Linked DNA regions of Cupriavidus necator. The protein of the gene in region 2 interacts with the protein of the main gene of each other region in a pairwise test. Links are inferred from orthologs where the notes say so. Each region holds a gene or a part of one and is shown on either strand. Other genes may lie near its edges. The genes, in order: rlmB and I6H87_RS18510.

What was found.
Region 1: the proteins of I6H87_RS18510 (region 2) and rlmB interact in binary tests that used the Escherichia coli proteins (3 or more experiments, as listed by UniProt). The link is inferred for Cupriavidus necator from one-to-one orthologs.

The regions. Positions count from the first base shown.
Region 1 is NZ_CP066018.1:3,011,896-3,018,158, reverse strand. The notes cover bases 1,768-4,669. They hold rlmB (23S rRNA (guanosine(2251)-2'-O)-methyltransferase RlmB), read right to left. Parts: upstream 3,640-4,669; coding sequence 2,896-3,639; downstream 1,768-2,895. Other genes in these bases: rnr (ribonuclease R), read right to left, coding at 3,718-4,669; I6H87_RS14105 (SIR2 family NAD-dependent protein deacylase), read right to left, coding at 2,121-2,891; tal (transaldolase), read left to right, coding at 1,768-2,087. Outside these bases: I6H87_RS14120 (oxidative damage protection protein), read left to right, coding at 1-217; ribose-5-phosphate isomerase RpiA, read right to left, coding at 286-972; more of tal, read left to right, coding at 1,131-1,767; more of rnr, read right to left, coding at 4,670-6,263. UniProt on the Escherichia coli protein: Specifically methylates the ribose of guanosine 2251 in 23S rRNA.
Region 2 is NZ_CP066018.1:3,929,363-3,935,580, reverse strand. Bases 1,136-3,992 are described here. They hold I6H87_RS18510 (bifunctional ADP-dependent NAD(P)H-hydrate dehydratase/NAD(P)H-hydrate epimerase), read right to left. Parts: upstream 3,429-3,992; coding sequence 1,842-3,428; downstream 1,136-1,841. Other genes in these bases: I6H87_RS18505 (D-amino acid dehydrogenase), read right to left, coding at 3,435-3,992; I6H87_RS18515 (DMT family transporter), read right to left, coding at 1,136-1,845. Outside these bases: pgi (glucose-6-phosphate isomerase), read right to left, coding at 1-739; more of I6H87_RS18515, read right to left, coding at 883-1,135; more of I6H87_RS18505, read right to left, coding at 3,993-4,733; I6H87_RS18500 (TRAP transporter large permease), read right to left, coding at 4,797-6,107; I6H87_RS18495 (TRAP transporter small permease subunit), read right to left, coding at 6,107-6,218. UniProt on the Escherichia coli protein: Bifunctional enzyme that catalyzes the epimerization of the S- and R-forms of NAD(P)HX and the dehydration of the S-form of NAD(P)HX at the expense of ADP, which is converted to AMP.

The DNA.
Region 1 (6,263 bases), 920 kb from region 2 along the record:
CCCGCCGCTGCCCGGCGAACTGGGCAAGAAGATCTGGCAAAGCGTGTCGAAGGAAGCCTGGGCTGGCTGGCTCAAGCACCAGACCATGCTGATCAACGAAAACCGCCTGAACATGGCCGATGCGCGCGCGCGCCAGTACCTGCTCAAGCAGACCGAGAAGTACTTCTTCGGCGAGGGCGCCGACCAGGCGCAGGGCTACGTGCCGCCGCAGTCCTGAACCGGACCGGCCAATGACAAAAGGGGTGCCTCAGGCACCCCTTTTTGCTTGGCAGCGGACGACTTTGCTCAGTAGTCAGTGCGCTGCACGCCGTCGCCGGTGCCCAGCAGCAACACATCCGCGCCGCGCAACGCGAACAGGCCCACCGTGACCACGCCCGGCACCTGGTTGACGGCCTGTTCCAGGCCGCGCGGATCGTCGATCTTCAGGCCGGCCACGTCCAGGATCACATTGCCGTTGTCGGTCTTGTAGATGCCGCCTTCCTTGGTCATGCGCAGACGCGGCTGGCCACCCAGGGCCTGCAGCTTGCGCGCCACCGCTGCACGTGCCATCGGAATCACCTCGACCGGCAGCGGGAAGGTGCCCATGGTCTGGACCAGCTTGCTGCCGTCGGCGATGCAGACAAAGCGCTTCGCGACCGAAGCCACGATCTTCTCGCGCGTGAGCGCCCCGCCGCCGCCCTTGATCATGGCGCCGCTGGCGTCGATCTCGTCGGCGCCGTCGACATACACCGGGATCTCGTCGACTTCGTTCAGGTCCAGCACCTTGAAGCCGTGCTGCTGCAGGCGGCGCGTGGAGGCCTCGGAGCTCGACACCGCACCGGCGAAGCGCTCCTTGAATGCCGCCACGGCGTCAATGAAGAGATTGGCAGTGGAGCCAGTGCCCACCCCGAGCACTGCCCCTTCGGGCACTTCCTGCTTCACGTAGTCGGCGGCAGCTTGCGCGACCAGCGCCTTGAGTTCATCCTGAGTCATGACAACAGCCAGATTGCGTTGGGGGAAACGCGTAGTGTAGCGGATTGCGGCGGCAGGTCACGCGGGCGACGGTACAATGGACCGGACCGGGTGCCGTACGCGCACCCCTGATGCCCGCGAACGATTTTGCAGACGCACAAGCAGACGACCAAGCGACCATGAACCAGCTCGAACAACTCAGGCAGTTCACCACGGTAGTGGCCGATACCGGCGACTTCCAGCTGATGAAGCAGTACACCCCGCAGGACGCGACCACCAATCCGTCGCTGATCCTGAAGGCCGTGCAAAAGCCCGAATACCGGCACCTGCTGGAGAAGGCGGTACAGGACCACCACGGCAACGGCGGCGTCGATGCGGTGATGGACGAAGTGCTGATCGCCTTCGGCTGCGAGATCCTGGCGATCGTGCCAGGCCGCGTCTCGACCGAAGTCGATGCGCGCCTGTCCTTCGACACCGAGGCCAGCGTGGCCAAGGCGCGCCACCTGATCCAGCTGTATGAGCAGCGCGGCATTGCGCGCGAACGCGTGCTGATCAAGATTGCCTCCACCTGGGAAGGCATCCGCGCAGCCGAGATCCTGCAGCGCGACGGCATCCGCTGCAACATGACGCTGCTGTTCTCGCTGGTGCAGGCGGTGGCGTGCGCCGAGGCCGGCGCGCAGCTGATCTCGCCCTTCGTCGGCCGCATCTTCGACTGGTACAAGAAGCAGGCCGGCGAGCAATGGGACGCGGCCGCCAATGGCGGCGACAACGACCCCGGCGTGCGCTCGGTGCGCCAGATCTACGACTACTACAAGAAGTTCGGCTACCCGACCGAGGTGATGGGCGCCAGCTTCCGCAGCACCACGCAGATCCTGTCGCTGGCCGGCTGCGACCTGCTCACCATCAGCCCCGAGCTGCTCGAGCAGCTCGCGGCCGGCCAGGGCCCGGTGGCGCACAAGCTGTCGGTGGACCAGGCCCAGGCCGCCAATATCGCCCGCATCGCGGCCGACGAGCCGGCCTTCCGCTGGCAGTTGAATGAGGATGCGATGGCGACCGAGAAGCTGGCCGAAGGCATCCGCCTGTTTGCGGCGGATGCGGTCAAGCTGGAGAAGCTGATCGGCGAGATTGCGAAGTAAGGATGGTCCGGGCGGCAACGCCCGGATCCAGGCTCAGCCGGCCGAGGGCGCCGGCTGCGGCGGCCACAGCAATGGCAGACATGCCCCCGCCGCGGCGGACAGCACGATATCCGCGGTCTGGTCCAGCGCCGACGGCTGCGGATTGACCACGATCACCGGCGCGCCATGCTCGCGCGCCAGGCCCGGCAGCCCCGCCGCCGGATAGACCAGCCCCGAGGTGCCGACCACCAGGCACAGGTCGCAGTGCTGCGCCGCATGCTCGGCGCGGTAGCGCGCCACGCGCGGCAGGTCCTCGCCGAACCACACCACGCCCGGACGCATCAGCGCGCCGCACAGGTTGCAGCGCGGCGGCATGCCGGGCAGCGCGGTCGCCTCGTTGCAGCGTCCGCACCCGTCCAGCCATTTGTTGGCGAACAGGTTGCCATGCAGTTCGATCACGCCCGCGCTGCCGGCGCGCTGGTGCAGGCCGTCCACGTTCTGCGTGACCAGCGTGAAAGGTCTCTGCGCAGCCAGCGCGACCAGCGCATGGTGCGCCGGGTTGGGATGCACGGCTGCGACCAGCTCGCGCCGATGCAGGTACCACTCCCAGACCAGCGCCGGCTGGCGGCGGTAGGCGTCCTCGCTGGCCAGCTCTTCCGGGTCGAACTGCTGCCACAGCCCGGTCATCGCGTCGCGGAAGGTCGGCACGCCGGATTCGGCGGAAATGCCGGCGCCGGTCAGCACGAAGATATTGCCGGCGGCCGCGATCAGCCGGCGTGCTTCCTCAAGCCCCGGCATGTCAAGGAGACCGTAATCAGCGGCCATGGACTTATCGCGGCAGGCGCCGCTGGCGCACGGCTTCGTACAGGCATACGCCGCTGGCGACCGAGACGTTCAGGCTTTCCACACCGCCCGCCATCGGGATGCCGACCAGCTCGTCGCAGGTCTCGCGCGTCAGGCGGCGCATGCCCTCGCCCTCGGCGCCCATCACGATCGCGGTCGGCCCCTTGAAGTCGATGTCATACAGCGATTTTTCGGTGCCGTCGGCGGTGCCGATGACCCAGATGCCGCGTTCCTGCAGCTCACGCAGGGTGCGGGCCAGGTTGGTGACGGTGATATAGGGCACGGTCTCGGCGGCGCCGCTGGCGACCTTGGCCACGGTGGCATTGAGGCCGACGCTGCGGTCCTTGGGGGCGATCACGGCATGCGCGCCGGCGCCGTCGGCCACGCGCAGGCAGGCACCCAGGTTGTGGGGGTCGGTGACGCCGTCCAGCACCAGCAGCAGCGGCGTGCCTTCGATGCCGTCGAGCAGTTCATCCAGGTTCAGCGCCAGTGCCACGTCTTCGGCACGTGCCACCACGCCCTGGTGGCGGTCGGTGCCGGCCATGCCGCGCAGGCGCTCGGCATCGACCGGATGCAGGCGCACGCCCAGGCTTTCGGCCAGGCGCACGAAGTCCTGCATGCGCCGGTCGCGGCGCGCGGATTCGATATAGACATCGGTCACGCCCTTGGCATCTTGGCGCAGGCGTGCGGTGACGGCGTGAAAGCCGATCAGGAGTTTGTTTTTAGCCATGGCGCGATTGTACTCGCCCTCTCGCCCCCGGCAGCAGGCCGGGGGCGAGAGGCGGCGGCATGGCAGCCCCCGCAAGCTTCAGCGCTTGCGCGGGGTGCGCGGGCTCTTGGCCGGCGTCTTGCCCGCGGGCTTGGCCTGGTGCGACTTGGAGGCCGGCTTGTGCGGCTTCTCCAGGTGCGCGGGCTTGGGCTTGGCCGCGCGCTTGGCCGGCTTGCCGCCGGTCTTCACGTGCGGCCTGAGCGGCGTGATCACGGCCTCGAACACCGGCTGCTCCTCGATCACGCGGTCCAGCGTCTCGTCGAACGACTCTTCCGGCTTGGACGAGCCGCCCAGCAGCGCCGCCAGCTGGCGGCCCTTCTTGCGTGCTGGCACCGCATGGGCGGCGGGCACGCGCGGCTGGGTCTCGGTGCCCCCCGCGCGGGCGCGCAGGGTTTTCGCCGACGGCTCCTGCACCAGGCGGAAGTCGATCTTGCGCGCATCCAGGTCCACGCGCGATACCTGCACGCGCACGCGGTCGGTCAGGCGGTAGCGGATGCCGGTGCGCTCGCCGCGCAGTTCGTTGCGGGCCTCGTCGTACTGGAAGTAGTCGCTGCCCAGCTCGGTCACGTGGACCAGGCCTTCCACGTACAGCTCGTCGAGCTGCACGAAGATGCCGAACGAGGTCACGGCGCTGACGGTGCCGGCGTAGTCGCTGCCCAGCTTGTCGCGCATGAAGTAGCACTTGAGCCAGGCCTCGACATCGCGCGAAGCCTCGTCCGCGCGGCGCTCATTGGCCGAGCAGTGCAGGCCAAGCTCGTCCCAGATGGCCTCGTTGCGCCTGGCGCGCGCCGCGGTCAGTTCTGCCTTCTGCTCGGCGTCCTTGGCCTGCAGCCGGCGCGCCTTGGGCGAGATCGCGGTATTCAGCTCGGTCCCGTGCGCAAACGCCGGCTGGTACTTGGTATGTGCCAGCACCGCCTTGATCGCGCGGTGCACCAGCAGGTCGGGGTAGCGGCGGATCGGGCTGGTGAAGTGCGCGTAGGCCTCGTACGACAGGCCGAAGTGGCCGATATTGTCCGGGCTGTACACCGCCTGCTGCATCGAGCGCAGCAGCATGGTCTGCAGCATCGGCGCGTCGGGACGGGACTTGATCTTGTCCATCACCTCGGCGTAGTCCGATGCCTGCGGCTTGTCGCCGCCGCCCAGCGACAGGCCGGCGGTGCGCAGGAAGTCGCGCAGGTTCTTCAGCTTCTCTTCGCTGGGGCCCGCGTGGATGCGGTACAGCGCCGGGTGCTTGAAGCGTTCGAGGAAGTCGGCCGCGCAGACGTTGGCGGTCAGCATGCACTCCTCGATCAGCCGGTGCGCATCGTTGCGCGTGCGCGGCAGGATCTGCTCGATCTTGCCCTGCGCGTTGCAGACGATATAGGTCTCGGTGGTGTCGAAGTCGATCGCGCCGCGCGCGCGCCGTGCCTTGAGCAGGACCTGGAACAACTCATACAGGTTCTGCAGGTGCGGCACCAGCTCGCCGCGCTTGTGCGCCTCGGGGCCCTTGGTGTTGGACAGCACCGACCAGACCTCGTTGTAGGTCAGGCGCGCGGTCGAATGCATCACGGCCGGGTAGAACTGGTAGCCCTTGAGCTCGCCCTTGGCGGTGATCACGGCATCGCACACCATGCACAGCCGGTCCACGTGCGGATTGAGCGAGCACAGCCCGTTGGACAGCTTCTCCGGCAGCATCGGGATCACGCGGCGCGGGAAGTAGACCGAAGTGGCCCGGTCCAGCGCATCCGCATCCAGCGGGGTGCCGGGGCGCACATAGTGCGACACGTCGGCGATCGCCACGATCAGGCGCCAGCCCTTGGCGCGGCCGATCTTGACCGGCTCGCAATAGACCGCATCGTCGAAGTCGCGTGCGTCTTCGCCGTCGATGGTCACCAGCGGGATGTCGCGCAGGTCGATGCGGTGGTCCAGGTCGGCCTGGCGCACCTCGTCGGGCAGCGCGGAGGCTTCCTGGGCAGCGGCCGGCGAGAACGCATGTGGCACGCCGTACTTGCGCACGGCGATCTCGATCTCCATGCCGGGATCGTCGATTTCGCCCAGCACCTCCACCACGCGGCCCACCGGCTGCACGTAGCGGTCGGGGAATTCGATCAGCTCGACGCTGACCACCTGCCCCACCCGTGCCTTGCCCTGCGCCTTGGGCGGGATCAGGATGTCCTGGCTGATGCGCTTGTCTTCAGGCGCCACCACCAGCACGCCGCCTTCACTGAGCAGACGGCCGATGACAAAACGGTTGGCGCGCTCGATGATCTCGACGATCTGCCCTTCAGGGCGCCCGCGCCGGTCGTAGCCCACCACGCGCACCTGCGCGCGGTCGTTGTGCATGGCCTTCTGCAGCTCGCGCTCGGGCAGGAAGATGTCGTCTTCGCCGTCGTCGCGGATCAGGAAGCCGAAGCCGTCGCGGTGACCTTGCACCCGGCCGGTGACGAAGTTCGGCTGATGGGCAAGCTCATAGCGGCCCTTGCGGTTCAGCTCGATCTGGCCGTCGCGCTCCATGGCCGCCAGGCGCTTCTGGAAACCGTCATGCTCTTTGCGCGTGACGGAGAGGGCCTTGGCAATATCGCCGGCCGACTGGGGGGATCCCGACG
Region 2 (6,218 bases):
TGGTCGAGACTGCGACGAAATGCTTGGCAAGGTCATGCTCGGCCACGCCGTTGGCGACAAACCAGGCGCGCGCGCTGCGCGCGTTGGCCATGGTTTCCAGCGTGGTGAAGGTCTTGGAGCAGACGATCACCAGCGTCCGTTGCGGGTCGAGCCGCACCAGCGTCTCGGCCAGGTCGGTGCCGTCGACATTGGAAACAAAGTGCATGCGCGGCGCGGCATTGCCATCGGCATCGGCCAGGTGCGACAGCGCGCGGCACACCATGCGCGGTCCCAGGTCGGAGCCGCCGATGCCGATATTGATGACATCGGTGATGCGCTCGCCGGTGACACCCTTCCAGGCGCCGCTGCGCACGCGTTCCGAGAAATCGCGCATGCGTACCAGCACCTTCCGGATTGCCGGCATGACCTGCTCGCCGTCGACCTTGTAGCCGGCGCCGGCAGTCGCGCGCAGCGCTACGTGCAGTGCCGCGCGGTCTTCAGTCGTATTGATATGCTCGCCCGTGAACATCGCGTCGCGGCGTCTGGTCACGCCGGCCTCGGCTGCCAGCTGTACCAGCAGGCGCATGGTTTCGGGCGTGATCCGGTTCTTCGAATAGTCGAGATAGAGCCCGGCGGCTTCCAGCGAGAATTGTGCGACGCGCTGCGCGCCTTCGCGATCGAACCCGTCGCGCATCTGGGCGTCGCGAAGGGTGTCGTGGTGCCGCAGCAGGGCGTTCCAGGCGTGAAGGTCAGTGGGCATGCAGGACAATCGAGGTTGCGCGAGCCGCGTGGCGTTGCCGGCTCACAAGACAGAGATGCAAGTATATCGTCAGCGCTGCCGGGATCCGGCCTGGCAGCGGCGTCATATCGTTACCACTTGCAACATACCAGCGTGGGCGCAGGCTAAGTATCGGACATTGTCTGACGGCGCGCGCCGCCGAGCCGGGCCGCGATGGCGCGTAGCACGGGTTCTCCCCCAGCGACGCACAAGCCTCCCAGACAGATGATGCCGATGCCGATTGCGGTGGTCCAGTCGGGCAACTGGCCGAAGGCCAGGTAGCCGATTACCGTCGCGGACAGGATCTGCAGGTAGAGGAAGGGGCTCAGGAAAGACGCATCCGCGTACTGGAAGGCCCGGATGACGAAATAATGGCCAAGTGATCCGGTGATCCCCGCGGACAACAGCAGCGCACATTGCATCGGCGTAGGCCAGGCGCTGAACCAGAAGAAGGGCACGATCAGCGTGGTCAGGCAGGCGCCGGTTACGCCGCTCTGGATCAGCGTGGTCATCGGTGTGTCGTGCGCGGCAATGCGGCGTGTCAGCATCTGCATCAGCGCGAACACCAGCGCCGACACCAGGCCCAGGCCGACACCGAGCGGACTGAGCTGGCCCCCCGGGCGCACCACCACCAGCATGCCGGCAAAGCCGACCACCACACCGGTCCAGCGCATCCAGCGGGCATGGCGCCCGGGGCGCTCGCCCAGCAGCCACGGCGATAGTGCCACCACGAACAGCGGCGCGCAGAAATTCAGCGCCGTGGCCTGCGCCAGCGGCATCAGCATCAGCACGCTGAAGAACACCAGCGTCGAGACCAGCATCAGCGCGCCCCGCAGCCACTGCAGCCCTGGCCTTGCCGCCCGCCACTGGTGCCGCCAGCCGGCGGGGCCGAGCAGCAGGAAGATCGCGACCACATGGCCGACATAGCGCACCCATGCCACGGCCACCAGCGGCAGTCCTTGCTGCGTCAGGGTCTTGCTGGTGGCATCGAGCAGGCTGAGGATCCATTGCCCGATGACCAGCAGGGCGATGCCGGTGAGCAGGTGGCGGCGGTCGGCGGGATCGCGCAGCATCGCGCCGCGCGTCATGCGCGGGCCCCGGCCAGCAACTGGTTGAAGATGGTGCGCGCGGGCGCGTACAGTTCGCTTGCGGTGACGCCGGCCGGCCCGGTGCCCTGGGCGACAAGGGCATCGGCGGCGCGTCCATGGATCCACACCGCCGCCCGGGCCGCGGCCAGCGGCGCCATGCCTTGCGCCAGCAGCGCCCCCAGCATGCCGGCCAGCACGTCGCCGGTGCCGGCGCTGGCAAGTGCGGCATTGCCGCTCGGGTTGAGCGTGCATGGGCTGCCGTCAGGCGCCGCGATCACTGTGCCCGATCCCTTCAGCACGACCACGGCCTGCCATTGCGCAGCCAGTGCTGCGGCAGCAGCGGGCCGGTCGCGCTGCACCTCGGCGACGGGAACGCCCATCAGCCGGGCGGCTTCGAGCGGGTGCGGCGTTATCACGCAGGCCGCGCCGCTGGCGGCCAGTGCCCCGGCCAGCGCCGGATCGGCAGCCAGCAGGTTCAGGGCATCGGCATCCAGCACAAGCGGCAGCGGCGCGGCTTGCAGCAGCCGCGCAAACTGCTTGTGTGCGTTGGCGTCCGTGCCCATGCCAGGACCGATCACCAGCGCCGACATGGCAGCGAGGGCCAGTGCGTCCACGGCATGCAGCATCAGCTCCGGATGCAGCGGATCGAACAGCGGTGCGGGCTGCGCCAGGAAGCCGATATGCACCTTGCCCGCGCCGAGGAACTGCGCGGCCCTGGCGCCCAGCAGCGGCGCCCCGGTCATGCCCAGGTTGCCGCCGATGAGCGCCAGCGAGCCATGCGTGCCCTTGTTGCTGGCATGGTGGCGGCGCGGCAGCGCCGTGCTGAACAGCGCCGGGCCGTTTACCAGGCAATGGGGCGTTTCGTCCGGCGGATAGTCAAGGCCGATCGGCGCGATATCGACCTCGCCGGCGCAGTCGCGCCCGTCGAGCGTCAGCAGCCCGGGCTTGGCGGCGATAAAGGTCAGCGTGCGCTGCGCGCGCACGGCCGGCGCGCCCGCGCCGGTGTCGGCGAACAGGCCGCTGGGGATGTCCAGCGCAAACACCGGCAGCGCGCTGCGGTTGATTTGTCCGATCCACCACGCCATGGTGCCGTCGGCGGGGCGGTTCAGGCCGATGCCGAGCAGGCCGTCGACGAGCGCAGCGGTGCCCGCGGGCCAGTCCGCGTCATGCGAGGCAGCGATGCCTGCGACCACGCTGACCGGGACGCCGGCTGCGTGCGCTTGCTGCCAGGCGGTCGCGGCGTCGGCGGGCAGGTGCTGCGGGTCCGCCGTCAGCCATACCTGCACGGCACGGCCGGCGCTGTGCAATTGCGTGGCGGCCACCAGCGCATCGCCGCCGTTATTGCCGGGGCCGGCCAGGAACAGCAGCGGGCCGGCGGGTGCATGGCAGGCCAGCCAGCGCGCGGCCGCGGCGCCGGCGCGCGACATCAGCGTAAAGGCGGGCAGTTGCGTGAAGGCGGCGTTCTCGATGCGGCGGATGGCGGCGACGTCGTACAGCGGAACCGGTTCGGAGGCAGCGGCATCGAGTGCAAACCAGCCGTCGCCGTTTGCGTGCGAGGTGGCGGTAGAGGCAGAGGGTGTCATGTGTGGTTATCTGGCGGGCCCCAGGCCGTAGCGGTCGGGCAGCAGGCCCTCCATGTCGATGTCCGGGCCGCCATGGGTGCCGGCGCTGGCGGCGATCTGGTCAGCGGCAATCTTGCCCGATCCGCAGCTCATCGCCCAGCCCGTCGAGCCATGGCCGAGGTTGAGGAACAGGCCGGGCACGGCTGTTGGGCCGATCAGCGGCGGCCCGTCCGGCAGCATCGGCCGCGCGCCCACCCATTGCGTGGCTTCCTGGTAGTTGCCTGCCACCGGGAACCAGTCGCGCGCGACCTTGACCAGGGTGTTCAGGGCGGCCGGCCGCAGATCAAGCTTGCGTGAGCCCAGCTCGGCCGTACCCGCCACGCGCAGGCGGTTGCCCATGCGCGTGATCGCGACCTTGTAGGACTCATCCATCAGCGCGCCCAGCGGCGCCTGCAGTTCGTCGCGGACCATCACCGTCACCGAGTAGCCCTTGACCGGATACAGCGGCATGCGCAGGCCCAGCGGGCGCAGCAGCGCGGTGCTGTCGGCGCCGGCCGCGACCAGCACGCGGTCGGCGCTCAGCACCTGGCCAGGGCGCTTCTTGTCGGAGTGCTGCAGCTCGACCTGCAGCTTGCCCGCGTTGTCGGGCCTGACGCGCGCCACCCGGGTGTCGAAGCGGAACGATACGCCTGCGGCCTCGGCATGCCGGTGCAGCGCGCGCACGAACATCGGGCAGTTGCCGGACTCGTCTTCCGGCAGGTGCAGCCCGCCAGCCAGCGGCGTGTCGGCCGCCAGGCCCGGTTCGATACGGCGGCATTCCTGCGCGCTGACCAGCCGGTGCGGCACGTTGTTCTCGCGCAGCAGGGCCACGGCGGGCGCGGCCAGGTCGAGGTCGCGCGCGGTGCGGAACAGCTGCAGGTAGCCTTGCGACTGCTCGTAGTCGATCTCCAGCTCGCTACGCAGCCGGTGCAGGCACCCGCGGCTGTAGAACGCCAGCCGCTGCATGCGCAGCTTGTTGGCGCGGTAGCGCTCCAGCCGGCATTCGCGCAGCCAGCGCGCGATCCAGCGCCACATGGCCGGGTCGGCGGAAGGGCGGAACAGGACCGGCGCCTCGCGCGCAAAGAGCGTGCGCAGGATCTTGCCGGGCATTCCCGGCGCCGCCCATGGCGTGACATAGCCGGGCGCGATCACGCCGGCATTGCCGAAGCTGGCTTCCTGCGCCGGCGCGGCGCGGCGTTCGAGCACGGTCACGTCGAAACCGGCCTGCCGCAGGTACCAGGCGGAACTGACGCCGATCGCGCCGGCGCCGATGACGATCACATGCATCGGACTGGGACCCTCCATATTGCCGGGCCGGCGGCAAATGGCCGCGGGCGGGGCCGGCCAATGCTATTTGACTTCCTGCTGCATGACAATGTCCGGCAGCCAGGTGACCACGCCCGGCCAGATCGTGACGATGGCGATCGCCACCACCATCATCATGAAAAAGGGCAGCGAGACCCTTGCTATGTAATTGCTGTCCTTGCCTGTCATGCTCTGCAGCACGAACAGGTTGAAGCCCACGGGCGGCGTCACCTCGGCGATCTCCACCAGCAGCACGATGAAGATGCCGAACCAGACCAGGTCGAAGCCGGCCGCCTGCACCATCGGCAGCACCGTCGCGGTGGTCAGCGCGATCATCGAGATGCCGTCCAGCGCCGTGCCCAGCACGATGTAGATCACTGTCAGCACGGCGATCAGCGCCCACGGCGACAGGTGCATCGCCGCCACCCATTCCGCCAGCGCGCGCGGGATGCCGGTAAAGCTCATGGTAACCGACAGGAACGAGGTCGCGCCCAGCACGAACATGATCATCGCGGTCAGCCGCGTGGCCGACATCAGGCTGTCCCAGAACGCCGCGCGCGTGAGCGAGCCGCCCGCCCACGCCAGCGCCAGCGAAGCCACCACGCCATAGGCTGCGGCTTCGGTCGCGGTGGAGTAGCCGGTCACCATGATCACGGTGATAAAGGCGATCAGCACGATGCACGGCAGCAGCTGGCGGATCGATGCCAGCCGCGCACGCCAGTTGAAGTGCTCCGACGGCGGGGTTTTGTCCGGGTTGGCCAGTGCCCAGACCACGATATAGCCGGAGAACAGCAGCATCAGCAGCAGGCCGGGTATGAAGCCCGCCAGGAACACGCGGATGATCGACACGTCCGCCGACACCGCGTACACCACCATCGTGATCGACGGCGGGATCAGGATGCCGAGCGTGCCGGCGCAGGACAGCGAGCCGAGCGTAGTGCGCTCGTCGTAGCCGCGCCGCGTGAGTTCCGGCAGCGCCGATTTGGCGATGGTGGCGCAGGTGGCCGCCGACGACCCCGACACCGAGCCAAAAATGCCGCAGCCAAGGATATTGACGTGCATCAGCCGCCCGGGCAGCCAGCTCAGCCACGGCGACAGCCCGCTGAACATCTGCTCGGACAGCTTGGTGCGGAACAGGATCTCGCCCATCCAGACAAAGAGGGGCAGCGATGCCAGCGTGTATGAGGCGCTCGACGACCACCATGCGTTGGCCAGGCTGACCAGCGCCTCGCGGTCCGAGAACACCACCAGACCGACCCATGAGGTGACCGCAATGGCCACGGGGATCCACGCGCCGATCGCCAGGAAGACGATCATCACCAGCAGCAGGATCAGTGCAACCACGACTGTGCTCATCAGACCGTCTCCCCGAAATCGCCGGCGGCGAGCTTTTCTTCATGGGCCACCTGGTAGCGCGGCTTGTGTCCGCGCACCACGCGCAGCCATTCATCGGCGACCGCCAGCAGG